DNA from 4 places in the Paenibacillus sp. FSL K6-2859 genome. Region 1 is predicted to be linked to each of the others. Evidence: riboswitches for the same ligand, from Rfam matches in the RefSeq annotation. Region 1 holds a riboswitch; each other region holds the start of a gene.
The links. A riboswitch is a leader RNA that binds a small molecule or an ion and turns the genes downstream of it on or off. The one in region 1 is predicted to bind cyclic di-GMP.

Region 1 (7,880 bases):
TTTGAGTTTCAGTCTTGCGACCGTACTCCCCAGGCGGAGTGCTTACTGTGTTAACTTCGGCACCAAGGGTATCGAAACCCCTAACACCTAGCACTCATCGTTTACGGCGTGGACTACCAGGGTATCTAATCCTGTTTGCTCCCCACGCTTTCGCGCCTCAGCGTCAGTTACAGCCCAGAAAGTCGCCTTCGCCACTGGTGTTCCTCCACATATCTACGCATTTCACCGCTACACGTGGAATTCCACTTTCCTCTTCTGTACTCAAGTCACCCAGTTTCCAGTGCGACCTCAGGTTGAGCCCAAGGTTTAAACACCAGACTTAAATGACCGCCTGCGCGCGCTTTACGCCCAATAATTCCGGACAACGCTTGCCCCCTACGTATTACCGCGGCTGCTGGCACGTAGTTAGCCGGGGCTTTCTTCTCAGGTACCGTCACTCCGGTAGCAGTTACTCTACCGGACGTTCTTCCCTGGCAACAGAGCTTTACGATCCGAAAACCTTCATCACTCACGCGGCGTTGCTCCGTCAGACTTTCGTCCATTGCGGAAGATTCCCTACTGCTGCCTCCCGTAGGAGTCTGGGCCGTGTCTCAGTCCCAGTGTGGCCGTTCACCCTCTCAGGTCGGCTACGCATCGTCGCCTTGGTGGGCCGTTACCCCACCAACTAGCTAATGCGCCGCAGGCCCATCCCTCAGTGACAGATTGCTCCGTCTTTCATTCTTTCTTCAGGAGAAGAAAGAAATTATCCGGTATTAGCTACCGTTTCCGGTAGTTATCCCAGTCTAAAGGGCAGGTTGCCTACGTGTTACTCACCCGTCCGCCGCTAAGTTATTTTGAAAGCAAGCTTTCAAAATAACTCCGCTCGACTTGCATGTATTAGGCACGCCGCCAGCGTTCGTCCTGAGCCAGGATCAAACTCTCCAATTAGTATTGAAAAGAGCGATATGCTCATTTTGAAACATCTGACGAGAAAATTAATTCTCACGATGAAATTTCAAAAGCGTAAAATACGCTGTGAAACTCATCAGTTTTGGAATTCACTTTCGTGATTTCCTACTCACTCGTTGTTCAGTTTTCAAAGATCAAGTTCTCGTTGGCGCCGTTTAATGTCTCAGCAGCAACTCTTATAATATATCATGTTGTTCTCAGTAATGCAAGCTTTATTTTTCGAAAACCGTTTATATCACTCTCTCAAACATTGCCTGTACGCTTTCCAACAACGCTTAACTATAATAACCTATCTATTCATAGAAAAGCAACCCCTAATAGAAAAATAAACAACCAGCTTAATAATTAAGCTGGTTGTTTATTTAATAGAGTTATGATTCTAGCGATGCAAATTAATAGTATTTTGCTGCAGTATACTTACTTGAAGCCTTAATAAAATCTGCATTCTTCTTACTCTTCGCTGCCGATGCATCTACCGTAGTATCAATAGTAACCCATTTCCCATCCATCAGTACTTCATTCCATGCATGATATTGGGTAACGTAGCTAGTATTCCCCATCACCAACTTAGCAGGCACATCTACACTACGCAGCATTGCGGCAAAAAGAGAAGCATAGTCATAGCAGATTCCTTTTTTAGTATTCAAAGTGTTGTTAATGTTCGGAATATAATCTGTTGTTACGTTATTAGCAAGAGAATAATCGTATTGTACATTAGCAACTACATAGTTATAGATTGCCTTAACTTTTTCTTCATCTGTTGTTTTGCCTTTTGTAAGCTCTTTTGCCTTAAGGATCGCTTTATCAGAAGAACTCCATTTCACATTCTGTACGGAGCCCAAATATACGGAATTCGAGTCACTCATGGTTACATCTACTACTTCGGAATATAACGATTTGTATTTATTTCCTGTTGTGTTCTCAAGAACAGAAACCTTATAAGTACCATTACCTTGTTGTAAAGGGAAGTCCTCCGCTTGTCCAGAAGCATATAAGTTATATGTATAGCTGCTGTTGTCTTTAGTGATCATGAGTTTGATTCTTTTATCTTTCGGAATATCATAGTTAATCCCAATAACACCTTGAGCCACTTTTGATGTAATCAACCAGCTCGCATCTACACTTGCGGCTTGAGCTGTGCTTACCGGAACCGCAGTAATTAGTACGAACAGCGCCATCATCATAAAATAAACCTTTTTCACGGATAAAACCCCTTTCGGTAGCTGGCTGCCATCCTTTCGGGAAGGCCCTTTAGCTTTGCGTCCCTACCTTTCGATAGGTTTGCCGTTATCGTATAAGCTCTATCTGTTCTAATTTCACTAGACAAATTAACAGAATCAGTCCTAGTAGAAATATGAATCTAAGATTCTTATATATTTTATAAAAACAAAAAAAGCCTCTTCATTCGGTAACTGGCTGCCATCCTTTCGGGAAGGCCCTTTAGCTTTGCGTCCCTACCTTTCGATAGGTTTGCCGTTTATCGTGTTTAGCTTTTATAGTCTTATACTACCATATTTATCCTCGTAAACAAGAACAAAATTGCTAGATTTACTATTATTTTATAGTTATTTCTCTGTATTTGAGTTCTCTTGTTATTTCTCGTCAACGATTAGGAAAGCTTGGCATGAACAATCAAACGATGTGTAGGATCTACTAGTGGGTCACACGTAATTAGGGTAAGAATTTTATCTTTGTTATTCCCGTCTAGAACAGACACATCACTAGGAAGTACAACAGAAATATCATAAACCTCGTAATTATAAGTCTGATCGCTAGTTTTTACCGTAATCGTATCCCCAATCACAACCTCATTCAATCGGTTAAACAATCTGCCCGTAGTTCTAGCTCTATGCGCAGCTATTGCAGCGTTCCCTATTTCTCCTAATGGAGTTGTTTCTTTCATATGGGCCGCAGCATGCTTCATATTCGCTTTAGTAGCCCCTTCTAATACAGGCAGCTTCAGATCGATCTTATCGATCTCAATTAATGCGATGACTTTGCCACCCACTTCAATTTCCGGTTCCGGCTTTTCTGTTTCTTGCGGCTGTGCTTGTGCATCTAGAACGGATTCCTCCGCTAGTAGCTGAGTGACCTCGGCATATCTGCTCTTCAGATCAGGTGGTGGAGTGCTTTCAGTGGTGCTGAGTTCAGCTGATTCTAATAGCTTATCCTGCTGCCAGTCGTTATACCATTCGTTAGCTTTTGGATAGAGCATGATAAGGATCCCAGCCAGTATGAGCACGCACGAGAATTTACGCATGATTGTCACCTCCGTGTATTGATTCTCTTGATTTTAGAATACCCATTTACGACTTCCGAAGAAATTAATGATCACCGTAACAAAGGTTACTAATACCTTGGAGATCAACACTTGAATGCCTAACTTGTCAGTCAACAGATGCATTAATAGCAGCGATATCCCTAAGACCACCAGATTCAGCATGATAAACTTCAACAACTGTACCTTATCAAAACCTTCTTTTTTGCCACGATCGCGATCCCGAAAGGTTACTTTTTTATTCAAAATAAAGCTATTCGCTGTCCCTGCACTATAAGAAATCACCTGTGCCAATGCATATACCATCCCAAGTGAGTTCAGTAATGTGAAGATTACGAAATCAATGAGGGTATTTACCAGACCTACAGCATTAAATTTGAGAAACTGTATGAAAGCAGTCCGCAAGTTCTTATCTGACATCATTGTAATCCTTCCGGCGATCCACTTCTTCTTCGTTACGATATCCTATGGTCTCACTGACAATATACAATGGTCTATCCTTAGACTCGTCATAAATCCGTCCAATATACTCACCGATTACACCTAGCAGCATCAGAACGATACCGTTAAAGAGCAAATTGACGCCTACAATGGAAGCCCAACCCGGAACCGTCCATGAGGTGAAAAAGATTTTTTGAAACAATACGAAGAATAAATAGAGAAAGCTGGAGAAGGAAAGAAAGAATCCGACATACGTAGCAATCTTAAGTGGCTTATGCGAAAAAGAAGTGATCCCATCCAGCGCAAAGCGAATCATTTTCTTAAGAGGATACTTAGTTTCTCCTGCAAATCGTTCTTCCCGCTCATATTCCACCATCGTCTGCTTAAAGCCGACCCAGCTCACTAAACCTCTGACATACCGATTTTTTTCCTTGAGACCCCGCAAGACATCACATACCTTACGATCAATAAGACGGAAGTCACCTGTGTCCGTAGGAATGTCTACACTTGTCATGCTGCTGAGCAACCGATAAAAGATCTTAGCCGTTACTTTTTTGAACATCGTTTCTCCACGGCGCTTCAGCCGCTTCGCGTACACAACGTCATAGCCCTCTTTCCACTTCTCGATCATTTGCAAAATGACCTCCGGTGGATCTTGAAGGTCAGCGTCAATAACAACAACCGCTTGACCTTCGGCATAGTCCATGCCAGCTGTAATTGCTACCTGATGTCCGAAATTACGCGAGAAGTCAATTAGCTTGACGCATTCATCCCGATCACTGATCTCCCGAATCATCTGGGCCGAACGATCACGACTTCCGTCATTAACGAAGACTAGCTCATAAGTATCGCCGCATTCGTCCATTACTTTTTTCAAACGTTCATAAGTAACGCTAATTACTTGCTCCTCATTGAACATGGGTACAATTACACTATATCTGGCTTTCACCTTTATTCCTCCTAAAAGCTTTATGGAGCGTTACAACTTTCTATTCCTCATAATAACGCTGTAAGCATAAACTTATTGTTATAGATATTTTGAAAAAATCTTAGAAAACCCAAGATGGGAACCAACGCAGCATATCCTTCACATAATCTCCGCTTACCTGCATCCCTGATAGGACTGGGTAGAAGGCGACAAAGAGCAGCAAAGCAACAGCCACATAGATATAACTAACATAACGAGCCTCAGGATACTTACTATCTAACAACTTCATTATATATACAATACCAAGAATCATAAAAGGCACCATAGCAAAATAATGGTAGATAAAGGTTTCCCTTGGGACAAGCATCCACGGAACATATTGTGAGAAAAATGCGATCCAGATCATATAAAGGTTCTTATCCTTGCGTTTCAGTGTAATCCACAGCGTTGCCAGCATTGCGAATATACCCGTCCACCAGATAAGCGGATTCCCCATAGTCACTATACTGCTGACCTGACCTTGCGGCAATCCTTCACTGCCACTGAAGAACCAGACGGGTCTCTTCATAAACGGCCATTGCCACCAGGAGGACGCAAAAGGATGTGTAGCTACAAGCTGACTGTGATAGTTGTACATGTTCTTTTGAGAATCAATCAAGCCTTTTATAGTAAAGCCCTCTGCGGAAGCAGATAAACCCGGAACAAAAGATAAACTATAAATAATGACCGGTATGATTACGAAGAATGCAATACAGCTAGCTAGGGTAATAATGGTATTCTTCCAGAATGAATTTACGGCTTCGCGACAAGTGCCTAGCAGTTCCTTGTCTTTGATCTTCCCTTCCGCGAGCAACCGTCCCGATGCTTGGTATTCTCTGTAGCGCTCGAAGAGCGAAATCGCTAGCATAATGGCCAGCCCAGCTCCTCCGTACAGTACAATCCATTTGGAGGCTACACCAATTCCGAAAAATAGACCGGACCAGAATAACGGAATTAGCGTTTTTCTTAAGGGCTGCCTGAAGAAATTCATAGTGTAATATCGCTGCATGAAATAAAACATTAACATGATGAAGAATACTCCGTATACATCGATCGTAGAGATTCTTGTTTGTGTGAAATGCATAAAATCCAGTGCGAACAATCCAGCTGCAAGTGCTGCATATTTACTCTTTTTAAAGAGACGTAGTGCCATTACATAAATGAGAGGCAGCATGGCAATCCCGAACAATGTTCCGATAATACGCCAGCCGAAAGGATTGACTCCGAATAGTTCCATCCCTACTGCGATCAATAGCTTGCCTAGTGGTGGATGAGTGTTCTCATAAGGCACAATCCCGTGTGTATATTCATAAGCTGTCCGTGCATGGTAGATCTCGTCAAAATAAGTGCTATTCATAAAGTTAGAATATTCTGGGATGAGTGACTGCTCATCAAAAAGATTGGCAGGTTCTCCTCTTTTTGAGGCTGCATTAGCATCCGGTGTAACACCGGCTATAGGAAGAGGTACTCTTTCGCCTCCCTGCTCATAGAAGGCCATTTCATTTAAAGTGAACCCTGGAGATGTGACTGTAAACTTCACGTATCTTGCTGCAACGTTCAAAGGTTGGCTTTTCCAGATGAAGACATTCCCAACATCCTCGCTCACATCCAGCGGATTGCTCCAAACATCAGGAGATTCACTGAACTCAAGCTTAAACTTACCGGTACCTACACCACCGAATATATTCACTCGTTCCAATTGTTTAGTCTGTCCTAGATCTACATAGAAGCTTTCACCGCTGGCAGCTGGCTCCCACAAGGTCTCTGGAGAGTTAGTAGAACCTAAATTATATAAAGCAATTGCCGCGTAAACGGCAGTAATGGCAAGAATACATATCCAATCTATACGCTTAAACTTCATCGCTTAAGTCTCCCTCCCTTCTGGTGCGGTCTTATTTGCTCGACGACTTTAAGGTCTTCCTCATATTTTTCTTCAGGTGTTGGTGGTGCTGGAAGAGGTTTTACTCCCCCACGAACATACACGTCATAACCGATGTAGAGCATGTATAGCAATAATGACAGGTTAGTGATAGAAGTGACCAAAACGATTCCATCTGCACCTGGATTTACACCTGCATTCAGATGGGTCAACGTATAAGCTACATTGATATACTGCGTTAAGCTGAATCCAAGGAATAAGGATAAAAACCTACGATCCCGACTCGCTATATAAGTGAACATGCATAAAATAATAGCAGGGAACATATAGCGTTCATGCATTTTGGTTCCTAGCACAAAGACCACTACAATGAGCACCATACCGATAAAGTAGGATTTGGATAAATCCAAGCGATCTTTTTTGAAGGAATAAAACGCTGCTACGGCTACTGCCACTAAAATAAATATGAAGCCCCATACACGATAAGTAATGCCCAGCCAGGTTAAGTCAAGGGATGACCACATGGGGTCAGTCAGTGCATACAAATTAAATGCATTCACAGAAGAATAGGGATAGGAAGATAAGGTACTCTTATACAGATTAATAAGCCCAACTAAACCACCGTTATTCCAGAAAAATGGTGCAGCAAGCAATCCGAATATACCTAATCCATACAAAGCTCCTAATCCAAGCTGCTTCCAAGCACGGTGATGATAAAAAGCAAACATCAATACCGGCGTAAATATTAACGCTTGTGGTTTGATTAATGTTGCTAATGCAAACAATATCGCGGATTGAACAAACTTTTTGTTCGCAGCGCCATGAATACTGAGCAACAGGAAAATCAAAAAGAACGAATCCGCTTGTCCCCACGCTGCTGAGTTAACGAGCACCGCCGGATTAAACAGAAACAACAGCATTAAGCCAAAAGCTATCCCTGTACCCAGTTTTTTGCGAGATATTTGATATATGATGTAACCCAGCACTAAATCAGAAATAATCGCCGGTAGTTTAAATAGTAAATTCTCTCCACCCGAATCATGGACAAAGCCAAATACGCCGCGAATAAGACTAAGCAGGTACAAAATGTACAAATAACCTGGTGGATAATCGGCAAAATACCCTTCCTCATAAAACTTGCCTGGACCTAAATCAACCATACGCTGTCCCCAAGCTATAAAGGTATTCATGTCATTCTGATAGCCTTGTGCCGTCAGACCCATCCAAACCCTTAGGATAAAAGCAACTCCGATGGCAATACTTAACCATTTGGAATAGACATTCTCTGGTTGCTTCATTAGCTTCTCACTGCGGAATGCTTTTGTATAAAGCACTGCAAAAAACACACTGAACAGTGCTGAGATCAA
Region 2 (7,880 bases), 280 kb from region 1:
AAGCTAACCGCTTCAGAGCCGTCAACGATCCGGTGATCGTAGGAAAGGGCGATGTACATCATTGGGCGGTTAACGGTTCTTTCTTCGTCCAGCGCGATTGGGCGCAATTGAATCTTATGCATCCCTAGAATACCCACTTGAGGCGTATTCAGAATCGGAGTGGATAACAGGGAACCGAATACACCACCGTTTGTGATGGTGAACGTTCCGCCTTGTAGCTCGGAGAGGCTGAGTGTATTGGCGCGTGCTTTGGAAGCGAGATCGCCAATTTGGCGTTCGATTTCCGGGAAGCTTAGGCGATCCGCGTCACGGACAACCGGAACCACCAGACCTTCCTTAGCTGCAACTGCAATACCGATGTCGTAGAACTTCTTAACGACCAGATCTTCACCGTCGATCTCAGCGTTCAGCAGTGGATAGGTCTTCAGTGCTCCGATCACAGCTTTGGTGAAGAAGGACATAAAGCCTAGTCCAACTTCATGCTTCTCTTTGAACGCATCCTTACGGCGTTTACGGATGTCGAGGATCGCGGTCATATCCACCTCGTTGAAGGTGGTCAGCATGGCTGCAGTTTGCTGCGCTTCAACTAAGCGGCTGGCAATCGTGAGCCGTCTGCGCGACATGCGCTTGCGCTCCACGTGCTTGCCATCGTCCGGAGCGGCTTTGCTCGCTGCCGGCTTCGCTGGCTCCGGCTTGGCTTGCGCCGCCGGAGCTACCGGTGCAGCGGCCTGTGGCGCTGCTGCACCATGGCCCGACACATCGGCCTGACCAATCCGGCCGATAGGATCACGGGCGCTAACATCGCCGAGGTCGATGCCGCGCTCCCGTGCCAGCTTGCGTGCGCCCGGCGATGCCAGTGCAGCGGGGCTTTCGCCACCCGCTACAGCGACTTCGGGCGCTGCTACAGGTGCGGCTGCTGCGGTGCCGCTTGCCGGTGCCGCTTCAGGCGCTTTGCTCTCAGCGGCCTGCGGTGTACTGCCGCTAGCGGCTCCAATGATGCCGATGGCTTCGCCCACGGCTACGTTCTCGCCCGCTTGACGCAGGATGGAGGAGATGACACCCTCCACCTCCGCACTAATTTCCAAATTGACTTTATCCGTCTCTAACTCAGCAAGCACATCACCTTGACCTACCGTGTCGCCTTCTTTAACCAGCCATTTGTAGATGGTTCCTTCGGATATAGATTCTCCCAGATCGGGTACTAAGATTTCTGACACAGGCCGTTACCTCCCCAAACATAATGGTTTACGCTATTGTGATACCATCCTCTTAAGAGGATGGTACAGCTGTTTGTACTTGTGAATTTGCTTTTAGGGCCTCTGAAACAATTCTACGCTGTTCAAAGCTATGAACATCTGCATAACCACTCGCAGGACTGGAACGTTCAGGACGTCCGATATATCTTACGCTAGTGTTGTTCGGTGCGATGGCGCGTAACCGAGGTTCGGTATAACTCCATCCGCCCATATTCTTCGGCTCTTCTTGCACCCAGACAATTTCCTGAAGGGAGGTGAAGGAGCTTAAGTGAGCACTCAGTTCAACTTCTGGGAACGGGTAGAGTTGCTCCAAGCGTAGTACATGTAGCCATGACCAACCTTTGTCTGAAGCAGCCTCTAGCTCTGTTTGGATGTCGATAGCTACTTTACCGCTGCAGACTACCAGACGTTTGACCTCACCTGGTTTCTGGCCTAGCAGGGGCTCTGCTAACACAGGCTGGAATTGTCCGGAGGCGAGCTCAGTACCGGCAGATGTGCTGCGCGAATTACGAATGAGACTCTTCGGCGTCATAATCACCAGTGGTTTAGCGTCTTCCTGTCCACATAAAGCAGCTTGGCGCCGCAAGACATGGAAATATTGAGAAGCGGTGGTCAAGTTGGCAACGGTCCAGTTCTCTTCCGCGGATAACTGCAGGAAGCGTTCTAATCTACCACTGGAATGCTCGGGTCCCTGTCCCTCGTAACCATGCGGTAACATGACGACGAGATTGCTGCGCTGTGTCCATTTCGCACGTCCGGCGGCAATGAATTGATCAAATATAACCTGACCTGCATTGGCGAAGTCGCCATATTGTGCTTCCCAGATGACGAAAGTTTCTGGTGCGAACACATTATATCCATACTCAAAACCTAGCACAGAAGCTTCAGATAGCGGACTGTTATATACGCCAAAGGAAGCACGGGAATTACTTAGCTGATGAAGCGGAGAGAATAATTCTCCTGTTTTGCTGTCGTGCAGTACTAGATGGCGGTGTGCAAAGGTGCCGCGCTGTGCATCCTGACCGCTAAGTCGAATTGGCGTTCCATCCTTCAGGATGGTAGCGAAAGCGAGAGACTCGGCGAGTGCCCAGTCGACCTTTTCACCCTCATTCAATGCATCCTTGCGACGCTGCAGAATACGTTCCAGTTTCGGATAGACTTGGAATCCATCAGGTACGGTTAGTAGCTCACGATTAATCTCTTGCAGACTGGAGATCGGTACGGCTGTAGTCCCTGCCGCTGAGCGCTCTGTTTGAAGAGGAACGAAGGCTTTTGGTTCTTTTTTCTTGTGATTGCCTTCCTTCATACTATCGTATGCACGTTGCAATACGCCTTCTGTTTCAATGTGCATCTTTTGTACATCTTCAGCTGTAAGGATTTTCTCACGCTGTAGCCGCTCCGCATACACCTTGTAAACGGTTGGATGATTACGCACCTTGCCGTACACGATAGGTTGTGTAGTTTCAGGATCATCCATTTCGTTATGTCCATGACGACGATAACCGATGAGATCAATAACGAAATCCTTTTTGAATTGATTGCGATATGCGCTAGCTAAACGAACAGCTGATATACAGGCATCGGGATCATCAGCGTTGACATGGATAATTGGAATTTCATATCCTTTTGCGATGTCACTCGCATAATGCGTTGAACGGGAGTCTTCACTTTCTGTCGTAAAGCCGATCCGGTTATTAACAATGATATGGATCGTCCCGCCATTCTGATAACCTTGAAGTTTGCCAATATTAAGTGTTTCTGCAACAATTCCTTCACCTGGAAAAGCAGCGTCGCCATGCATTAGCACCGCTATAGCTTTACTGGTATCAATCTTCGGCAATCCGGCTGTGCTCCGATCTTCTTGAGCAGCACGAGTGAAGCCTTCCACGACAGGATTGACGAATTCCAAGTGACTTGGGTTATTCGCTAGTGTTATTCTTGTGCGTACGGTTTCTCCTTCGCGAACAGCGCGGTCTGCACCGAGATGGTATTTCACATCACCCGTCCAGCCATAGTTAATGCCTGTAGAGCCTTCGGAAGGGAAAAGCTCCTTGTTTGGAGAATGATGAAACTCTGAAAATATAATATCATAAGGTTTGCCCAAAATATGGGCAAGAACGTTGAGGCGACCACGATGCGCCATGCCCATCAGAATATGCTCTGCACCGTCATGCGCAGCAGCGCGTACGATTTCATCGAGCATCGGTACGAGAGCGTCATTGCCTTCCAAGCTGAAACGCTTCTGACCCACAAAGGTTTTGTGGAGGAAGGTTTCGAATTGCTCGACTTGGATCAGGCGGTTTAGCAGCTCTTTACGTTCTGTATTATTTAAAGGCGCTGGTGAGCTTGTGGATTCTGCCTGTCTGTTCAACCATTTCAGTTCTTCTTCTTCATGCACATGCCCGAATTCATAGGCGATCGTCTTGGTGTAAGCCTGACGCATACGCTGAACTGCATCCCATCCGGTATGCACATCATTCGGGGCATTCTCCCAAATGAGCGTGGCAGGTAGTGCGATCAGATCCTCACGAGTCAGCTCATAGGTTTCGAGTTCGAGATATTTAGCCATGGGATTGTGATCACGCTCAAGCGGATCAATATCAGCGGCCATATGGCCATATATACGAATATTAGCGATTAGCTTGGAAGCTCTTACTGCCTTTCTAAGCCATTCGGTGTCTCCCGAAATGCGAGGCTGTGGAGCCGGTTCGCTGTCCGGTGTTAGGGGTGGGGGACCCGAATTTGTAAAAAGCTCGCGATAATTATTCTCTACGGTGGATGGATCTTTCACAAACTGTTCATATCTTTCTTGAATGTAGCCTAAATTGGGTCCGTAATACTTACTCCAAATGGATTCGTTATAGGGCTCTTTGGCTGCCATGAATACATCCTCCTTAACGGATGAACTCCATACGTGACATTTTGTGTCAACGCTTACTGGAGCTGTGATGATTGCGGTTTCATTTCTCATCTTATTGTGCTACTTTCCACACGTGTAATCAATTCATTCTTTCGTCCAATACGTTCGCAAAATGGTATGGGTTAGCTTGTTCTAATGAAAAGAACGCTGTTTCTTCTCATTACCCATTCCTAAGGCCCACTAAAATGATTCTAATATCCTTATTTTTAACTAATAGGGAAGGAAGCATCATTATATTGGCTTAATTAATTTTATGAATAGGACGAGTATCGTGTTAATAGGACAAGATATCACAGAAAAGAGCTTCTATTTTTTGTTTTTTAATGGAAAAACTAATCAGAAATCGACACACTTTTCCACTTTAGTATAGTATAATGTTATTGCAGTTAGCGTTTTTCATCCTTTTTGAAGTAGATCCTTTCGTGTAAAGGGTCCAGTAAAAGGTAAACCTGCCGAAAGACAGGGGCACAAAGTCGCGGGTCTAAGGTAGAAATACTATGACAGCCGGATTGCCTGGGGACGTAAAATCTTAGGAGGAGATTTTTTGGACAAGTCCAACCAGGGAAGCAACAGAGAACAGCAGGTTATTGATGTAGACGTAGAGTGGGTACATTTATTATTAGCAGCTAAGAAGGCTGGCATAAAGGCAGATGAAATTCGTCGATTCTTTCAGGAGAAGACTGTGCAAGCCGTGCAGTAATACATTAGAGCGTTATATACCGAAAAAGGGCATGGCGATAAATCGCTGTGCCCTTTTTCTATAAGTTGTACACGATACATGGTTAGAATATAAAACGCCTTCGCCATCCATGTTAGGAGGGCGAAGGCGTTTATGTTTGATAGTATGAGTAGAAGAGGATCTTATTAGATCAGATGAAGGATTAGTCCTTCTGATCCAGGCGCCATTTCTGGTAGTCCAGAAACTCCTTGAATTCGCGTTTGCTTATGCCTGAGGCCATAGCTTCCTGCACCAATCGGAACCATTCCGAATCTAAAGGCGATTCCTCAGCATCATTAGGCTCTCCATAGAGCAAAGCATGGATGGATACCTGAAGCGCATCGGCGATCTTTTCGATAAACTGGATGGAAGGATTGGATTGGATGTTTCTCTCCACATTGCTAAGATACGATTTAGCAACATCCGCTCTGTCCGCAAGCTCAGATAGGGAGAATCCCTTTTCTAGGCGGAGATGCTGGATACGTTGGCCCATATTTTGTGCCACTATGCTGACGCCCCTCCGTATTTTTTGTTATTAGTATAGCAAATATCGATAAATTCGACAAAGTTTATTGTAAAGAGAAGAGCAGCATCTACTTATCCGCTTTCCGGAATAAGAATCTGCTGCTCTTCGAATGGAAGACTTATTAGATTAGTAGTCAGTTCCTTTGCCTTGTTTAGCAAAGAAATCCCAAGTTAGTGTTAATGAATCCTTTTGGAAATAGTTTTGATCTTGGCCATCATCAACAAATTCAAATTGGACTGCGAATGTATCATTAGTACCGGCTTTAATTCCAGCTGCTTCACTGAGTAAAAACTTTCTTTCTACGATATCAGGGGACAAAGCTTTCAAATCGGCTAGTGTTGTTTCATAAACTACTTTATCGGCTTGAAATATATTACTCTTATCAAGATTTGTTAAGAATTTAACTTTAATGGATTTACCTAAATCAACACCGTTGTTGTTACCGCCCACATCATTAACGGAGTAGCTTGTCTTAAGAAGAACAGATCCGATATCGAGGGAACCGTCATTTTTTAATTTGAAGGTTTTAAATACAGTATCACCTGGCTTCAGGTTTGCGATATTTACGATAACAGAAGGGTCGGAGTTCAAATCGAGTGTACCTGCAGCGAATGTAGAAGTGTTTTGTGCAGTGTCACTAAAGTAAGCGAAGGTTCCTCCACCAATCAATGATAAACCCAGTGCTGCAGATGCTACGCCAAGACCCAATGTTTTTTTGATACCCATAATTAAAATTCCTCCTCGGTTTTTGTGGTTTTTTTATAAAATTTATATATTGTAACTTCCGGTTCGTAAGCGGAAGCGGACAATCAACGGATTACTGTATTTCAGTTGGGGGTGGAGAGGTGGGCAGTATAGCAGCATTTTTCTTTTCGAGTGCAGCTACAGCCTTCCATGATGAGTACAGGGCATAGAGCAGGAGCATCAAGCCTGGTACGATCATGAGCACGACACTTCCAGCTTTGGAAACTGCGAAATTCATAGCGTAACCTACGTAAGGTACGGTAACCCCGGTATACTCAGCTACAACATTCGTTGAACTGGTAGGGTTCATATCAGGCGCATCATTGTTATCGCCTTTCGTACGATACATGGCTTCACCAGTAGCGTTGTTCATTGTTGCTTCCACAACACGGTGAGTAATGAGCAGGTTTTCTTCATTTCTAAAGGTGATAACATCGCCTTTTTTGAAGCGATTCATATCTCCTCCGGGTTTTAAAGCGACAATCGATCCGGTGTGAATCCCTGGTTCCATCGAACCTGAGAGTACGGATTTGATCTGGTATCCGAAGAAGGCAGGTTCACCGCCGGAGGCCTTTGATAAAACTACAGCTACCACCAGCAGGATAAAGATGACAAGCATGATGCTCGATAATGTATTGTTGATCATTTTTTTAATCCGCATATTATTCTCCACCTTTGTCTTGTTGAGGGGCCGCAGGAGCTGGTGTTGCTGCCGGTGGGGAAGAGGTTGTATCTTCCGCCTTTGGCGTCTCCTGAGGAACCTTTTGCTGTGGTACATCTTGTGGAATCGTTGGCTCTTCACCAACTCCCGGAACGACTGGGTTAGTGGCTGGGGCTTCAGGTTGTTCTTTATTTATGTTTTCTGGAGCTGCTTCACCTGTCGGTGGAGTCACTTCCGTTTTTGTTTTCTCTTCTGCTTTCGCTTTGTCCTCGGCTTCTTGCTTTTCCTTCTTCTCCAGGGCCAAACGCTCTTCTTCTTTCTTCGCTTGTTCCAGCGCCTCTAATCGGGCTTTCTCAAGGGCTTCCAATTGTTGTTCACGGGCTTGACTGATCAATTGGAGCTGACTCTGAAGATTGCTGATTCCTGAAGTAGCGGATTCTTTAAGGTCATTCATTTCAGTGTTGAGATTCTCATAAGTGGAGGTCAGTTCGCTAGAGATATTGCCGGCCGGCTGACTAAAAGGAATCAGGAAAGGCAACGGCTGCTGAAACGCCTCATTGCGTAACTCGGGTTGTCCATATACATCACTGGTCACTACCGAAGCAAATGGAAGGCCGATGTCGTGTATGGAGTTTAGGTACTGGATAACTCCCTTTAATGAAGCATTTAGAGATTCAGAGATTACCCCACTTTGATTTAGGCTGCTTTGCAGCTCTCTGAAGAATGGTTCATCCTTGATTTCTAGACAGTTTGAATCTAGAGAGGTCATATATCCTCCAATCTGGAATAGGACGGCTGCTGCTGCGTTCAGCTCACCATTGATTTCGTTCCAAATTTGGCTGTTGGTGGCCAGTTGCTCATTCACGCCATTGATTTGAGATTGAAGTGCGGAGATTTGTGTGGAAATCTCTTGCGCTGCGACATCAAGCTCATCCAGCGTCATGCCTTCTATTCCCGAAACGTCTGAGAGACTGCCTGAAGGGGTATAGCTTTGCAGAGATCCTTTTAAAGCAGTAGCTCTTTCGATATGATCTTTGAGTTCTGTTAGAAGCCCC
Region 3 (7,880 bases), 360 kb from region 1:
CAATAATTTCCGCCGGCTCCGGTCTGTACAATTTTGATATACCGTGTCTTTACCTTAGAAAAGGATATCTTCGTAAGCTCTTTCGTGCCTTTTCCAGAGGTGAGTTTGTTCCAGTTTTGAGCATCATCAGAAATATAAACTACATATTCTCTTGGATAATCAAAAGGAGATAGCGTGCTGTCCAAATCTATTCTTTCAATTTCATGTGCTACACCCAGATCAATCTGAAAATACTCTCCAGAAACCTGATGTTTTCCAGTGTCCCAGCGCGTACGCCGATCCCCATCGATGGCAAGGCTTGGAGCCGATGCCACCATATTTACATTTGAGGATACCTTCCATTTAGTACGATCCAGAGGAACCAGTCCGGTGGCTGTGATCTGAACTTTATCGGACAGTAAATTGGAGCCGGATACCCTTACCGCGTAGGTATATAAAGTTCCTTCATGTAAATTATGATCCGTGTACTCTGTTAGCTTCACATCAGTAGCGATCACTTTCATTTCCCCACCGCTACCATCAGCTCTAAGTAACTCGTAGCTTGCTCCTGGTGCCTCCAACCAATGTAATTTTACAGATAAACCTTTTGTTGCTGCGGCTTTGAATCCTTTAGGTGCCGACGGCTTTACTTCAGAGGAGAGCTGCAAAATGTACTGCACAGCCTCTCCTGGAGCAAGTGTCTCCGTAAAGGTTAACGTGGGAGTAGCCTTTTTCCCTGTTATATAACTTCTTGCTTTTTCATACGTATCCCCGTTTCCAAAACGCTCCCCTTCATACACACCGTTTTTCGGCATAGTCACATTTACACTCACGGTCTGTGGGGTAGACTCAAAGTTAACGAAATTAACCAATATCTTATTTGAGGTCGCTCCGCTACCCGCAAGAGGTTTTAATGTAGAAGTATCCACGGCGCGAACATAAACCAGCTTGTCGGCTAACACATCCTTGTTTGCAACTTGGTAAGTTAATGGAGCTCCATGCGTAGCATAAGCAAGACTGAGCCTTCTCATAATGCTGACACGTGAATCCTCGTTCTCTTTTGTATAGTAAATCTCTGTGGTTGCCGGATCATGCTCTTCTAAATTAAACCCGTATTTGAATAAACTGAAATCTTTAAAAAAAGCAGCATGCTGCACAAACATATCCGCATAACCAATATGCGCACGCATGATCCGGTCGAATACAGCCGCTGTCCGCTCCGTTGCCCCGTATTGATAGGCATCCACATGACTGTCCGAGGTACCAAATTCAGTGGTCAGCATTTTTTTGCCGAGCCCATTGTCTGCACCATCGAAGGTCTTCAAATTCTCAGTAAAGCTTCCCCCATTGCTAAAAATATAAGAGTCGCCGTAGGAATGTCCATTGGTCAAATCCGTGACCTTCTCCAGCTCCATACGCTGCTCTGGATCTCGTTCCCAGCCATCCGGATCTCCACATTCCTTCCCAGTTCCCTTCTGATTACCACAGGAATCCTCACTGTAGCTCGGCCAATACGCCCAGCCTGGAGCAACTGTTTGTAAATGGGGCGCGATTTGCTTGCCCTTTTTATTTAGCCAGTCCGCAATCGCCAAGTTAACTGCCTTAGAACGATTGAATAATCCTGGCTCATTATCTACCTCATAATATTGAAAATAGGGGCTATATTGCTCAAAATAATCTGTCAGCTTTTTCTCCGCATCAGCAGGCAACGAGCCATCTGCCTTAAGCTTAATATCACCAGTATGCAAATACAGCGCAACCGCCTGCATGTTGTAATCCTGCAATACCTTGTAATATTCCATCATATCTGAGCAGGATCTCCCGACATCACTGGCACAGCTAGTACGCATCACATTACCGCTATAAGCCATCCCTAACCATTTGATAACATAAGGCAAATGCGTAACCGCACCTTCATCAAAATAAAATTGCTTATTATTCACTACTGTGCCGGTCAGTGTATAGCTGCCATGAATAGGCTCGGAAATTGGAGCGTTAAGAGATTCTAAACGGAGATTATCCCAAGTCCACCAGGAATATTCGTCTTCTTTGTCACTGCAATATAAACAGCGAACCGTTTGCAGCTTCAATTCGTTCGTTCCCAGCTTCAATTGCTCCTTGGGAATGTATAATTCATAGGACTTTTGAAAGCTATATTCACTTTCTGTGCCCGATACGCCAGCAATTTGAATGATCCCCGACAATTGATGATTGGAAAACACACTCATTTGCGGCACGGATTTATAAGCATTCAGAATACCTACGCTAAATAAGACCCCATTCTCCGGGATCTTATTTAGCTGATAAGTGATCGTTAATTCCGGCTGGGTCTTTCCATTCAAGCCTGCAGGCAAGCTCTGAAGAGCCGATAGTTTGAGTGCTGAAGAAGGAACATTAAATACCTTCTTACTGCCGGAAGTGCCACTCGCAGCGAATTCAGCTGCTGAGCCATCATGTTGTCCCAGATTCCAGATCACAGTACCATCCGGTATTTCTGCTGCAGCATCAGTTCCTGTAGATAGTCTCGGTATATTGGCACCTACCTTATAATCATTCGTCTTATTCGTTCCGAAAACTGAGACAGACAACAGAAACAAGACGGTTAATGCGGCGAATTTCAGTAATAACAGTAATGGTTTGTTTGTAGATATTCTATTTTTTCCATTAGATATTCTCCTCGTTATTCCCATCCATAGGTCCTCTCTTTCTTCCGGAATGTCTAACCCTATCATTTCATTAGATTAAGGAAGGAACAATGCTCCTTGTGGAATTACCTGCTGCTTCTGGCTTGAACTCTCCCACAGTAAACGAAGATTGGCATCTCCTTCATTCTCATAAAATTCAATTTGGATATCATAAAGCGTTCCAGCTGTGAGCGGGATACTTCCTTTATGAAGGGTTGCACTTTGATTGTTCCAATTGTCGATGATCAGCTTTCCGTCAATCCAGACACGGACTCCATCATCAGAGGATGCCGAAATCGTATATTTTTCACTGAATTTAGGCTTGAGCTTCCCTTTCCAGCGTACAGAAAAACGATCTTCATTTATCTCCGGGGCAGGTGACCCGCCATGCCAATTAAAATCAATCTTACGGTCATCGCGGATAAGTACCGCTTCTCCCTCTAAATCTGTATTGTTATAGTATTCTCCAGTTAAACCCGTTGGCGTTACCGGAGCTGTCGAAGGGCCTCCTGATGTGAGAACGTAATCCTCTCTCGATACTATAAACGATTCATTCATAAAGCTTTTAATTGACTGTAGCGTATTATTTTCTGTCAGTAATTTTCCCCAAGTCATCATATAGACCCATTTATTTTGTTTCTCGGTTAATATTTCCGGGTTCGGCAGCTGTCCGCTCTCCCCGATTCCGATAGGTTTACCTTCAGCAAGTGCAAGCAGATCCTCATAGTAGGACTGCTTATAATCGTTATTGTAGATATCCGCAGCCAGAACATCGAGTTTATCCGCATCGGGATAATATGCAGCATATGGATCTGCCCATTCATTCGGTGCATTTGGATTCCACACCCACAGTAGATTATTTAGCTTGTGTGTGTTTACAAAACGATCATAGACAATATTCCAAAGCGCTGAAAAATTGTCCTTTTTCCCCCACCAAAACCAACCGCCGTTCATTTCATGGTAAGGTCGCCATAAGACTGGAACTCCGGCATCACGCAGCTGTTCTAAATATCCAGCGATCTCGTCTAGATCAGAAATAAGACGCTTATACTGAGCCGTCCCAGGCGTAACATAAGCATTAAACTTTTCTTGACTGAGACTTCTGTTTACATTGGACCATTCTGGAGATGTCCCCGGCAAACTCTGATGGAATGTCATGGCTACAATGCCACCCTCTTGATGCCACTCAATTGCACTGTCAATAACAGCTTGCCGCTGTTCTGCGATCGTCCCCTTGGATTGATTATTAATCGCCCCTAATTCATAACCATGTAAAACGGCATTCTGTCCCGAAGTATTTTTCAGCTTATGAACCAGTTCATCTGGGCTTTCTAGATAATCATGCTGGCCGGACAGGATTCCTTTGCCACGTAGATTCACCAAATTACTCAGCAGTTGCTTGGCTTCTTCAGAAGCTGATGGATTGCTTGGTATAGCCGGAGGTAGAGAGGAAGAAACACTCATAGCCTTCGGAAGACTCCTAACCTCTCCCCAAGGCAGCAAGGAAAAAATAATAAACACCGGTAATATAGTAAACAACAATCTGTTTTGCTTATAATATTTACGCAAATAAATCCTCCTTTCGGTAGCTGTACTGCCTCCACAGGTAATAAATGAACATACCTGTTATCGGACAATCGTCTTCTGACCTAATGAGGACTATAGCTTAGTAGCTCTGCAATAACGCAGAGCTACTAAGGATCGACCTTTAATTTTCATCAATCAGGAGACATCCGGAAGAAAAAGTGCACTTGCTGGAACTGTCTCTTTAGCTTGACTAGCACTTTCCCACATCAAGCGGACTCTCGCATCGCCTTCATTCTCGTAATACTCCACCTTGATATCGTATAGCTGGCCAGCCGTCAGCGTTATGGTGCCCTTACGCTCAGTACCACTTTGCTTAGTCCAGCTATCAATCACAGATTCCCCATTCACCCAGACACGGATGCCATCATCTGAGGTAGTGTAAAATGTATATTGCTCTTCATATAATGGCTTAATTTTACCGCTCCAACGTATGGAGAAACGATCAATCCCGAGGGCGGCATCCGGCGATCCTAGCCGCCAATTGAAATCGATCATCGCATCTGTTCTAGTAAGAGCTGCTGCTCCCGACAGCTGGATGTTGTTATAATATTCTCCTGCAAGCCCCTTCGCAAGAGGAATTGCTGCCTCTCCCTCTTCTTCGGAAGGTGCCGGCGCTGGAGCAGCGCTAGGTTTCGGTACCAGACTAGTATTTAATTTATCTCTAGTCAGGGTATAGTTGCTATTCATAAAAGTTTTGATTGTGTCTGCACTGTTATTATCGTAAAGCATTTTTCCCCAGCTCATCATATACGTCCATTTACTTTGCGATTGCTGTAGCTTCTCCAGATTAGGTACTTCACCATTCTCCCCGATCGCAATCGGTTTGCCAGCGGCTAGACTCAACAAGCTATCATAGTATTTTTGCTGGTAATCATTTTCGTATATATCTGCTGCCAGAATATCTACTTTATCTGCTCCTGGATAAGTTGACGCATAAGGATCTGACCAAACATTCGGAGCATTCGGACTCCATACCCATAACAAATTATTTAATTTATGAACGTTAACAAAACGGTCATACATAACATTCCAAAGTTTTGAAAAGTTGTTTTTCTTCCCCCACCAGAACCAGTTTCCGTTCATTTCATGATAGGGTCTCCAAAGTACCGGAACGTTGGCATCACGTAAGCTCTTTAGGGAGACCGCTACCTTATCAAGTTCAGCGATCAGACTGTTATATTGCTTGGTACCCGGTGTAACGTAACTATCGAACTCACTTTGGCTAAGCGTTTTTTTCACATTACCCCAGTCATAAGCGGTGCCTGGCAGGTTAGCATGAAAAGTCATAGCTACGATCCCGCCCGCTTTATTCCAGTTGATGGCGCTGTTCACCACATTTTGACGCTGCCAGGCCATCGTTCCTTCGGACTGGCCACTGATCGCGCCCAGTTCATAACCGTGAAGAGCTGCGTACTGTCCGCTTGTTCCCTTCAGCATATTGTTAATTTCATCTGGACTTTCTAAATAGTCATGTTGACCAGCAATAATACCTTTTCCTGAAATCGAGTAAAGATAGTTAAGCAGCTTTACGGCTTCGGGTGAGGCTCCTGGGGTAACTGGCGTACCAGAATTTGAAGCAGCTATGACAACAGACGGCGAAATTCCAACAGTAAGCGGAAGTGCAGTCAGAAACAGGACGAGTGACAGAAATGCGCCAAATAATCGATACGTACGGTAAGCTTTCAAAATAATCTCCCTTTCGGTAGCCAGGCTGCCACTCTTTCGAAGGCCCTATAGCTTTGCGTCCCTACCTTTCGATAGGTTTGCCTTTTCAATTTAAGAGAAATAATCTCTCTTACCGTAAGTATCGACGACAATTAATGATATATTTAGTGTTTTTATGACTTTTTTTGATAATTGAGTCAATTTACCTGTTTAAAGAAATTTCAGATTGGTTAAATAGATAGGTTAGACCTATGAAATGAATTGTTGTAGTTCTATATCATTCCAGTCTAAAGTAATACGAATATTATCTTCTTCTACTAACTCAGAACCCGTCTGTACCTCTATAAACTCAACATCCGTCAAAGCAAGGATCGCGTGCTTCGTTCCTTCCGGGATACGTACCACGTCCCCAGCCTTCACATTATGTTTCTTCTCATTCAGCACAATACTTGCTTCGCCGCTGACGATTGTCCAAATTTCACTACGCTTGCGATGTAATTGATAGCTGATATTATTCCCCTCGGATATAAAAATCCGTTTGGTCAGCACTTCATTACCCTCGTCGTATTTCACATAATCAATAACTTTGTAATGACCCCAGCGGCGTTCCTCATACATCGGTCTCTGTTCAAAGGTCTTCAGCACTTCTTTAATCCGTGGGCTCTCCGCTTTATGGGTAACCAGAATACCATCCGGGCTAGCCGCGATGATCAGATCCTTCGCACCAATTACCGTAATCGGAATATCCAGCTCATTAATCAAGCAAGTCCCCTCAGAATCCGCCGTCACAAAACCTTTTCCTACATGCTTGCTGCTCATTTCCTCTGTCAGCGTATTCCAAGTTCCAAGATCCTTCCAGAATCCATCATAAGGCTGCACCACAATATGTTCTTCTTTCTCCACCACCTCATAATCAAAGCTGATGGAAGACAATAGCTTATACTGCTTCTGCAATTCTTCATATCCTAAAGGCAACCCTTTACGCTGCAAAATATCTAACAAGTAGCCTAAACGGAAGGCAAACACTCCGCAATTCCACAATGCATTTTGTTCGATGAGCTGTTCTGCTTGTATGCGGTCTGGTTTCTCTTGAAAGTGACTCACCTTCATAAAACCATTCCCCCCCGCCTCTTCAGTGGTAGGAATGATATATCCGTATTTCTCTGAGGCATGTTCAGGAACAACACCCATTAGTGCCAGATTTGCTCCGCTTTCCAGCATGGTCCCCTCAAGCATAGCTATGGTATCGAAAAAGGATGCTTCTACATAAGGATCAACAGGCAAAATGGCTATCGTCTCCGCTGGAGAAACACCTGCAACCGAATAAAGATAGGTAGCTGTTAAGGCGATGGCCGGAAAAGTATCCCTACGCTCCGGTTCAACGATAATCGGCACATGACTTCCCAGTTGGCTTTGTATCATTTCTACTTGACCGCGGCCGGTGGCCAGATAAGATGATTCTGCCATCCCAGCTTCCTCCAGCTGTCTCCAGACACGTTGTACCATGGATTCCGGTTCACCTTGAGGGCTTTCAAGTACCTTTAGAAATTGCTTTGAACGTGAGTCGTTGGACAACGGCCATAACCGTTTACCTGAGCCGCCTGATAGAAGTATCATTTTCATAGAATGAACCCTCCTTGAATTATGGAAATCGAGCATAATTGAATTGTTATCAAAACGTCAGCTTCCGCTTAGCCTTATTTCGAGCGGATGCATTAAAAAAATTTATTAGGTATGAACCACTCCAAGGGATTTTGGACTTCCGATCGCTGTTATCCTCAGATTTCCTGATTTGAACCGCCGCCAGCGGTAGAAATCCGAGGATAGCATATGCTTTCGAAGCTAGCTTTCCTACGGAAATCTTTCGGGCGAACACTCCGTTTCTACAGTTCCAAATTCCCTTTCCGTTCTTTACCTAACCAACTTCCTCTAAATGCTTGAACCGTACTGCACCGGGCTGTACCA
Region 4 (7,880 bases), 6.0 Mb from region 1:
AAAAGGGGATTTCTTTGGCGATCTGGAAGTGATCCGTCCCTCCAATGCAAGAGTGATATCAGCGGTGGCGATGAACGATACACTACCCGTTAGTTAAGGAACAATTGATGCTGCTGCAAATGGATCGTTTATTTTTATCGAATCGGTTATTACCCGAAATGAAATTTCATGCTGCGAGAGCGCGTGCAATTTTTACTCTAAGAAGACTATACCAAATATTCGGGATAGAGGAGCAAGGTGAGATGAGGATTAATCTCCGGCTGACCCATCAGCAGTTCGCGGATATAATCGGAACGCTCAGGGAGACGGCTACCCTTGTGCTTAAAGATCTGCAAGAGCAAAAGATTATTGAGATTCAACATCAACAGTTAACCGTGTTAGACCCGTCGTACTTACTGGAGTAAACGGATTTTGATTGAGAATAGTAGTTCTGGGATCTTTTTAAGAGAGTCGAAGATGAAAGGGGTTATGAATGTGGCTTGTAATCATTGTGTAGTAAGAGAACTGAATTTTGAAATTAAGGCTCATGGCGAGCTTAATCTAAGGATGTTACCTGAGGTTATTCATCATTTGAGTAGAAGCAATACGATACATAAGGTAGAAGAAAATGTGATTACGATTAAAGAGGCTGGGGCGCGGGATTTTCTGGATTTCTGTAATGATCATATGGCGTCGAAGCAGATTGAATTCCGTATAGATGACCAAACATGGAGACCTCTATCCGAGATGCCCACTGTACTTGATATGGAGTGGATTGATGAGGTTATCACTAAGGGGTTAGTGATTTGTCACTTCCAGCCAATCGTGAATGCAAAGGAAGAGATTTTTGCATACGAGGTCTTATCCAGATTTAAAAAAGAAGATGGAGCCCTTATCTATCCTAATGAGATCTTTACGGCGGCACGCAATCGTGGCCGTTTATATGCTTTAGACCGGTTATGTAGAATGACTGCTGTAAAATGTGCTGCACCCTTAAATAAAAAAACGTTTATTAATTTTATCCCAACGTCGATCTACGCTCCAGAGTTCTGCCTAAGATCAACAGTTGAATTGGCCAATCAATTAGGCGTAGATCCCTCTCTTTTTGTCTTTGAAGTTGTTGAGACGGAGAAAGTGGATGACCTTGCTCATTTGAAAGCTATTTTGACATATTACAAGGATCGGGGATTTGAATACGCTCTAGATGATGTTGGCGAAGGCTTCAGCACAATCGAGATGTTATTGGCACTTAAACCCCATTACATGAAGCTGGATATGAAATATGTTCAGGGTGTGTCTAGTGATCCGAGCAAACAGAAAGTAGCAGAACAGTTTTTAGAAAAGGCATTAGAAATCCAATCCGTTCCCTTAGCAGAAGGAGTGGAATTTAGAGAGGACTTTGAATGGCTTAAGCAGAGTGGTTATCAGTTGTTTCAGGGATATTTATTTGGAAAACCTGACCCTATTCCCAAACAGTGATCCTAATGAGTAGATCTCCGTCTAGAGGATGAGATGAATTCAGGTCAGAGTCTGATTACAGGTGAGCCCCGGGGCTGTACAATTTAGGTAATTGAGAAGGGGGGCGGATGAATATGGAATGGCATAAATACATCACACGTTGGGCAGATTCCAGGGGCTGGGAAGGGCGAGAGATTGATTATCAGTGGCCTTCTCCCTCATTTCCAGTGGTAAGTATTCGCAGCAATTTAGGTCGCTACTCTGGTCAGGGTTATGGCAGCAGACCTCGTGTGAAGACAGCTGTTGGATTAATTGCTATTGGAGATATAGCTGTAGGCTTGATTTCCATAGGTGCGATAAGCGTAGGGGTACTATCCGTGGGTGCAATATCACTAGGAATGTGGTTAGCACTTGGAGCGATAGCACTTAGCTGGCTTGGCTTCGCAGCTGGGGCGATTGCTATTGCAGGAGTGGCTGTAGGAGCGATCGCGATAGCCGAAAAAGCGTTAGGTGCTGTCGCCATAGGGGATACGGCATTTGGAGCGGTAGCCATAGGACGGATTGCTGGGGGAGCCGTAGCTATTGGACAATGGGCATATGGTCTAATCGCGGTTGGCGAGCATGGCTTTGGGTTAATTCCGATCACAGGTGATGTGTGGAATTGGTTTCGGCGACTATTTGGAGGTTGAACGCTCCTCCAGTCCTAAAGTATCACTCTTCGTCTGGGACAGTTGATAAATAATATCGATCAGTTAGAGGAAATTGATTGCAATTACCTATGTCGATCAAATATCAATTTCATACCAAATAATCATGCAATAAGATGCATAGTTATGTTAACCTTTGTAATGTAATCGAAACTTCATAGGCAAACCTATGGAAATGTAGGGACGCAAAGCTATAGGGACTAAGGTTATCACGACTATTGTCAGCCAGCTGCCAAAGAGTGTATAACGCTTTTTGTTTTTAAGGTTTAATAAAAATTAAGTCTTAATTTTTATGCAACTTTAGCTGCAATCAAGCTACTCTTTCGGGGTAGTTTTTTTTGTGCCCATTTTTAGGCATTGAAGAGATTTATATTACATCTGGGGGGTAGAAAAGATGAAAAAAATGATTGCAATCGCTACATCGGCAGCCATGTTAGCTAGCTTTTCGAGTGAGGCAGGTTATGCTTTAGCAAGTGATGTAAGCAAGGTAACTGTAGTGAACACTGTAGTACAAAGCAAGGCTGACCTAATAAGCAATGCGTCAGTTATTCCGTTTGATCTGTACGGCAAGGCTATCCTAGGCGCTTATAATGATGTTTTTAGAATGAATCCTGCGAATATTAAATCCATTACCAATAACGGTGGTAACTACTCAGGTTCACCTATAGCTAAGGCTATTGATGGCGATATGAGTACGCATTGGGAAACGGGCAAACCGAATAGTTCAACGTTTACGAATGAGGTTGTCTTTGTATTCAATGAGTCCACTGAATTAAATAGAATCGTATATGCTGCAAGACAATCCAGCGCAAAGGGTAAGGGGTTTGCCCAGGAATTTGATATTTATGGCTCAACAACGGATGCAGGCGATTATACGCTAGTATCCTCTGGAGAATATAAAGGCTCAACAGGTGACGTAGTAGAGGTGCAGTTTGACAGGGCAACCTTTAAGAGACTTAAATTTGTCTTCAAAAAAGCTAACCAAGATTGGGCGAGTGCGGCTGAGTTTTCTTTTTACAAAGAAGATGCCGTATCCGCTAAAATGAAAAATTTATTCACAGATGACAGCTTGAGTCAAGTTAGCGCAGCATTTAATACGATGGAGAAATTAACGGCTTTAGAACAAGAAGTGCAGACACATCCACTGTACGCGCAGTTTCAAGCAGATATAGAGAATGCAAAAGTACTTCTGGAGAATCATCAAATAGAGGCAACAGCGGCTAAGGTTTCGAAGCTAAAAGGCTATGGTACAGCATATGAAAATGCCTATAGCGAAGCTTATAGAATGCCCAACTCAAACGTATCAAAAGTAACGGTGAACGGCGGAAGCTACCCAGGTACGAAACCGGAATACATGCTCGATGACCAACCGAATACACACTGGGAAACCAATAAAAACAATGACGACAGCTTCACGAATGAAGTTGTGTTTGAGTTAGCGCAAGCGAAAGTATTAGATAGAGTGGCTTTCCTGGCTAGAGATAACCGCAAAGGCTTCCCAGAGGCTTTTCAAATTTATGCATCAGAAACAAGTAAGGGAGAGACCTTCCAGCTCGTATCTAGCGGAACCGCGAATAGTACGAATGACTTTCTGGAGTTTAAATTTGAACCTACGAAGTTTAAAAGATTGAAATTCAAGTTCACAAAAGCCAATATCAACAGACCCTTTGCAGCCGAATTTAGATTTTATACAGAGGATAAAGTAAGTGAAGCTGTAAATGGTATTTTCACAGATGGCACGATGAGTGCGGTTGTTCCCGCTTATAATAGCGTCGAAGCAATCAACGAATTAGAAGAAGCGGCAAAAGTACATCCGCTCTATCCAATCCTGAAGGATTCTTTGGATTTAGCTAAGAAGCTAGTGAATGGTGAAATTCAAACCGAAGGCACCATCATTGAGTCGGAACAACGTGGAGATATGAAAAAGCATGCGCAAGAAAACCTGAGAATTGGTTTCGGTACGAACAACCAGCCTACAGGTCTCGTTGCAATGCCTGGAGATACAATCAACGTTTATGTGGACGCAGCTTCGAGCGATAAATTGCCTTCTTTAGTCTTTTCTCAACAAGAGGCGGCTTGGAACGTTTGGGCTAGCAGTGTGAAATTGCGTCCAGGTAAAAACACAATAACCGTTCCTGAATTTGCGACGAATAGTTATTATGCACATGAAGTGACTAAGGGCGGTACAGTGTATATCGTCAATCCATATACAGCGGAGGAACAAGGTAAAGCACCTATGATCCGGTTCGAGGGGCTTACCAAGATCCCTATGATGACTAAGATTACAGATCCTGAACAATTCAAAGCCTTCTTAACCACCTATAAACAAAAAATAGATGAAGATAAGGCAGCGCATCCGAATGTTCAAGATCGCAAGCTCATTGATGTGGTGGAAATGGTCAGCGATCATGTTATTTTCACAGGCACTGCGACAGAAGCTTATAACATGTTTATTACGCAAGGAAATGATCCGCTGGGTACCGTAACCGGCTATGATACTTGGATGAAGACGATCTTTGACTTCTATGGCTTGGATGGCAGTAGTGTGATTCATGATGCCAAGCTAATTCGTGAGAATATCCGATTGATGCAGCCTTATGGTGCGATGTATGCAGCGGGGGACCATACAGGGATACAACTTGGAACCGTGGGGACAATGTTAGGTGATTTTAACAAAGTCTATCCAGGCTGGGGATTGAATCATGAAATAGGGCATCGCTTGGCGATGGGCGAACGAGAATATGGTGAAGTAACCAATAATATGGTGTCTATGCTGATGTCAGTCTATGCGGACTCGATGGATACTCGTATTCCTTTTGAAAGTGATATATATAAATATGTAATCGAAGAAAATAAAGTGGTTATGAATCAGCAGGGCTTATTTGCACAGCTTGGTGCCTATTGGCAGTTAGAATTGGCGCATCCGGGTTACTGGACAGAACTGACCAAGCTGTACCGCGAGCGGAAGGTCTCCCTTCCGAACGGCGACAATTCCAAGCAGCAGTATTTGGTGGAGTTCTCCTCTGAAGTGCTGGGGTTAGACTTAAGTAGCTATTTTGCCAGACATGGCTTCACTGTGAATCCTGAAACAAAAGTGAAGTTAGCTAAATATCCAGCACCGAAAAAGCTCTGGTATTTAAACAATTCAGTGGTTCATTATGAAGGAACAGGAATAGCAGATAAGAATGTTGCGATAAAGGTTAATATCACGCCTAACACTACTGCTAAATCGAACACACTAAGCTTCAGTATGGATACGGATCTTAAGAAAGATTTCTTAGGTTATGAGGTGTATAGAGACGATAAGTTAGTAGGGTTTACAGGGACTGACCAGTTCGTGGATACGAATGTAGATAACAGCATCAATTATACGTACAAGATCGTTGGTTATGATAAGAAGCTGAACCCACTGAAGCCGGTACAGGTTAAAGCCTTCAAGCCAGCGTTATCTGTTGAAGATCAAATCACGTTAAAGCTTAATCAAGCTTTTGATCCGATGAACTATGTAAAAGCGACTAACTATCAAGGAAACGATATTACGGCTAATGTCACCCTGAAAGCAAATACCGTTGATGTAACGCAAAAAGGCGACTACGAAGTGGTGTATGAAGTGAAGAACGAAGGGGTTACAGAAACCAAAACAACACTGGTTACGGTAACGAGTGACTATGCTTATCTTTCGGATCTTAATGCCAAGTCAGTCGTTGTTGGTTGGGGTGAATTAAAGAAAGATAAAGCCGTTTCTGGTGGAATCATCAGCCTTGTTCGACAAGGGCTAGCTGCAACCTATGCCAAGGGAATCGGTGTACATGCGAACTCTGAAGTTGTTTATGATATTGAGGGTATAGGTTATGACTTCTTTGAAAGCTACATCGGGATCGATCAAGCGATGAAAGGAAAGCCATCCTCTGCAACCTTTGAAGTGTATGTAGATGGAGAGAAGAAATTCGCGAGTGATGTTTTCCGGGCAGGGACAGAGCATGAATTTGTGAAAATACCTGTGACAGGTGCGCGCGAAGTGAAGCTGGTTACCACAGATGCTACAGATGGCAATGCTTCAGATCATACGGTATGGGCCGATGCGAAGTTTACGAATACTTCAAGTAAGCCGACCATCACAGTGCCGGAAGAGACAACTTTCGTTCAGTTGAATAGTGAATTTGATATTTTGACTGATGTCATAGCCGTTGATAAGGAAGATGGTAACTTGATTGGAGCCGTTGAGGTAAACCCGAATGGTTTCACTTCAAGTAAAACAGGCACTTACACCGTCGAACTGTCAGTTACAGACCGGGATGGGAATACAGCTGTGCAGACCCGAAAGATCGTTGTGTACAGCGCTAGTAAATACTTGAGTGATACAGCTTGGCAGTCGGCAAGAACGGATTATAATGTGGTTCGTAAGGATAAGGCAAGTTCTAACAATCCGATTAAACTACTTGTAAATGGCGTAACCAAAGAATTTACGAAGGGCTTAGGAACGCATGCTAACTCTGAAATTGTGTATAATCTGGCGGGTGCTAATTTCGAATATTTTGAAACATGTGTAGGGGTTGACCGAAATATCCCAGAGCAAAATAATTCTAGTGTGATCTTCAAAATCTTTGCCGATGGGGCAGAAGTATATAATAGCGGACTGATGAAATTTGGCACGGAAGCTAAAATAGCTCGAATCCCTGTGAAGGGTGTAAATGAATTGAAATTGGTATTAGATAATGCAGGTAACGGAAATGCATCAGATCACGGTGATTTTGCGGATGCGAAGTTTATGATTCTGAACAGTACGCCGGAGCTTACGATCCCTAAACCTGTATCCACCAAAGTGGGGCAAGCCATAGCCATAAATGAAAGCTATTCGGCAACGGATTCAGAAGATGGTGACTTAACGGCTCAAGTAAAGGTTACGGGTGAAGATCAGGTTAAATTCAACAAAGCTGGAAAGTATCCGATCACTTATATGGTAACCGATAGTGATGGAAATACGACCACGAAGACTAGAACTATAGCCGTAGTAGACATGACGGATTTTACGTATCTGACGGATTACGACTGGAACTCTACTCAGAACAGCTTTACCGCACCTTTGAAGGACAAATCTGTTAGTGCCAATACGCTGAGATTAACAGATAAGGGCAATCAAGTGGTGTCTTACGAGAGAGGGATTGGAGCGCACTCCAACTCGACGATTGTATACGATCTAAGCGATAAGAACGCGGACTACTTCACTTCCTATGTGGGTGTAGATCGGCAAATGTACGGTACGGTTGGTTCGGTGAGCTTCGAAGTGTTCGTCGATGGAGAGAAGAAGTTTGATAGTGGACTTATGAACTCCAGAGATCCACAGAAATTTATCGAGTTAGATGTTAATGGAGCCCAAGAGCTGAAGTTAGTCGTTACAGACGGTGGAAATGGCAACGGATCTGACCATGCTACATGGGGGGGGACCAAACTACATTTCGCGAATGGAGATCACCTATTCACTGGAGATCTGGAACAAGCGATTGCTGTGGCGAAAGCAATTTCTCTTGAAGGTTTCACAGCCGAGAGTATTGCGGTGTTTACGGCCAGTCTCTCGGGTGCAGAAGCAGCTTTGGCTAATCCTTCGGTCACACAAAGTGAGGTAGATGCAGCCGCAGCGGCGTTACAACAGGCAGCAGAGGGTCTCACCGAAATAGACCTTACGCAAGAAATCACGATTGCAGACCCATATTTAAGTGCCTCAATTAAGGCCGCACT

Region 2: another riboswitch for cyclic di-GMP. It lies ahead of MHB64_RS01960 (anti-repressor SinI family protein); the one in region 1 lies ahead of MHB64_RS03225 (transglutaminase-like domain-containing protein).
Region 3: another riboswitch for cyclic di-GMP. It lies ahead of MHB64_RS04735 (glycosyl hydrolase); the one in region 1 lies ahead of MHB64_RS03225 (transglutaminase-like domain-containing protein).
Region 4: another riboswitch for cyclic di-GMP. It lies ahead of MHB64_RS29790 (NPCBM/NEW2 domain-containing protein); the one in region 1 lies ahead of MHB64_RS03225 (transglutaminase-like domain-containing protein).

Annotation. Positions count from the first base shown of each region.
Region 1 covers NZ_JBBOYU010000001.1:722,924-730,803, reverse strand. Annotated here, with positions in the region: rRNA gene MHB64_RS03230 (16S ribosomal RNA) at 1-927, opposite strand, end outside; gene MHB64_RS03225 (transglutaminase-like domain-containing protein) at 1,341-2,150, opposite strand; cyclic di-GMP riboswitch class I at 2,164-2,244, opposite strand; cyclic di-GMP riboswitch class I at 2,353-2,433, opposite strand; gene MHB64_RS03220 (class D sortase) at 2,558-3,208, opposite strand; gene MHB64_RS03215 (GtrA family protein) at 3,242-3,649, opposite strand; gene MHB64_RS03210 (glycosyltransferase family 2 protein) at 3,636-4,616, opposite strand; gene MHB64_RS03205 (phospholipid carrier-dependent glycosyltransferase) at 4,717-6,495, opposite strand; gene MHB64_RS03200 (glycosyltransferase 87 family protein) at 6,492-7,880, opposite strand, start outside.
Region 2 covers NZ_JBBOYU010000001.1:439,556-447,435, forward strand. Annotated here, with positions in the region: gene odhB (2-oxoglutarate dehydrogenase complex dihydrolipoyllysine-residue succinyltransferase) at 1-1,217, opposite strand, end outside; gene MHB64_RS01955 (2-oxoglutarate dehydrogenase E1 component) at 1,270-4,137, opposite strand; cyclic di-GMP riboswitch class I at 4,609-4,693, shown strand; gene MHB64_RS01960 (anti-repressor SinI family protein) at 4,721-4,876, shown strand; gene MHB64_RS01965 (helix-turn-helix domain-containing protein) at 5,058-5,387, opposite strand; gene MHB64_RS01970 (TasA family protein) at 5,547-6,146, opposite strand; gene sipW (signal peptidase I SipW) at 6,238-6,825, opposite strand; gene MHB64_RS01980 (hypothetical protein) at 6,827-7,880, opposite strand, start outside.
Region 3 covers NZ_JBBOYU010000001.1:1,080,762-1,088,641, reverse strand. Annotated here, with positions in the region: gene MHB64_RS04745 (discoidin domain-containing protein) at 1-2,669, opposite strand, end outside; gene MHB64_RS04740 (glycosyl hydrolase) at 2,721-4,232, opposite strand; gene MHB64_RS04735 (glycosyl hydrolase) at 4,386-5,936, opposite strand; cyclic di-GMP riboswitch class I at 5,949-6,028, opposite strand; gene MHB64_RS04730 (sugar phosphate nucleotidyltransferase) at 6,165-7,538, opposite strand.
Region 4 covers NZ_JBBOYU010000001.1:6,688,853-6,696,732, reverse strand. Annotated here, with positions in the region: gene MHB64_RS29805 (helix-turn-helix domain-containing protein) at 108-404, shown strand; gene MHB64_RS29800 (EAL domain-containing protein) at 457-1,458, shown strand; gene MHB64_RS29795 (hypothetical protein) at 1,572-2,126, shown strand; cyclic di-GMP riboswitch class I at 2,295-2,381, shown strand; gene MHB64_RS29790 (NPCBM/NEW2 domain-containing protein) at 2,539-7,880, shown strand, end outside.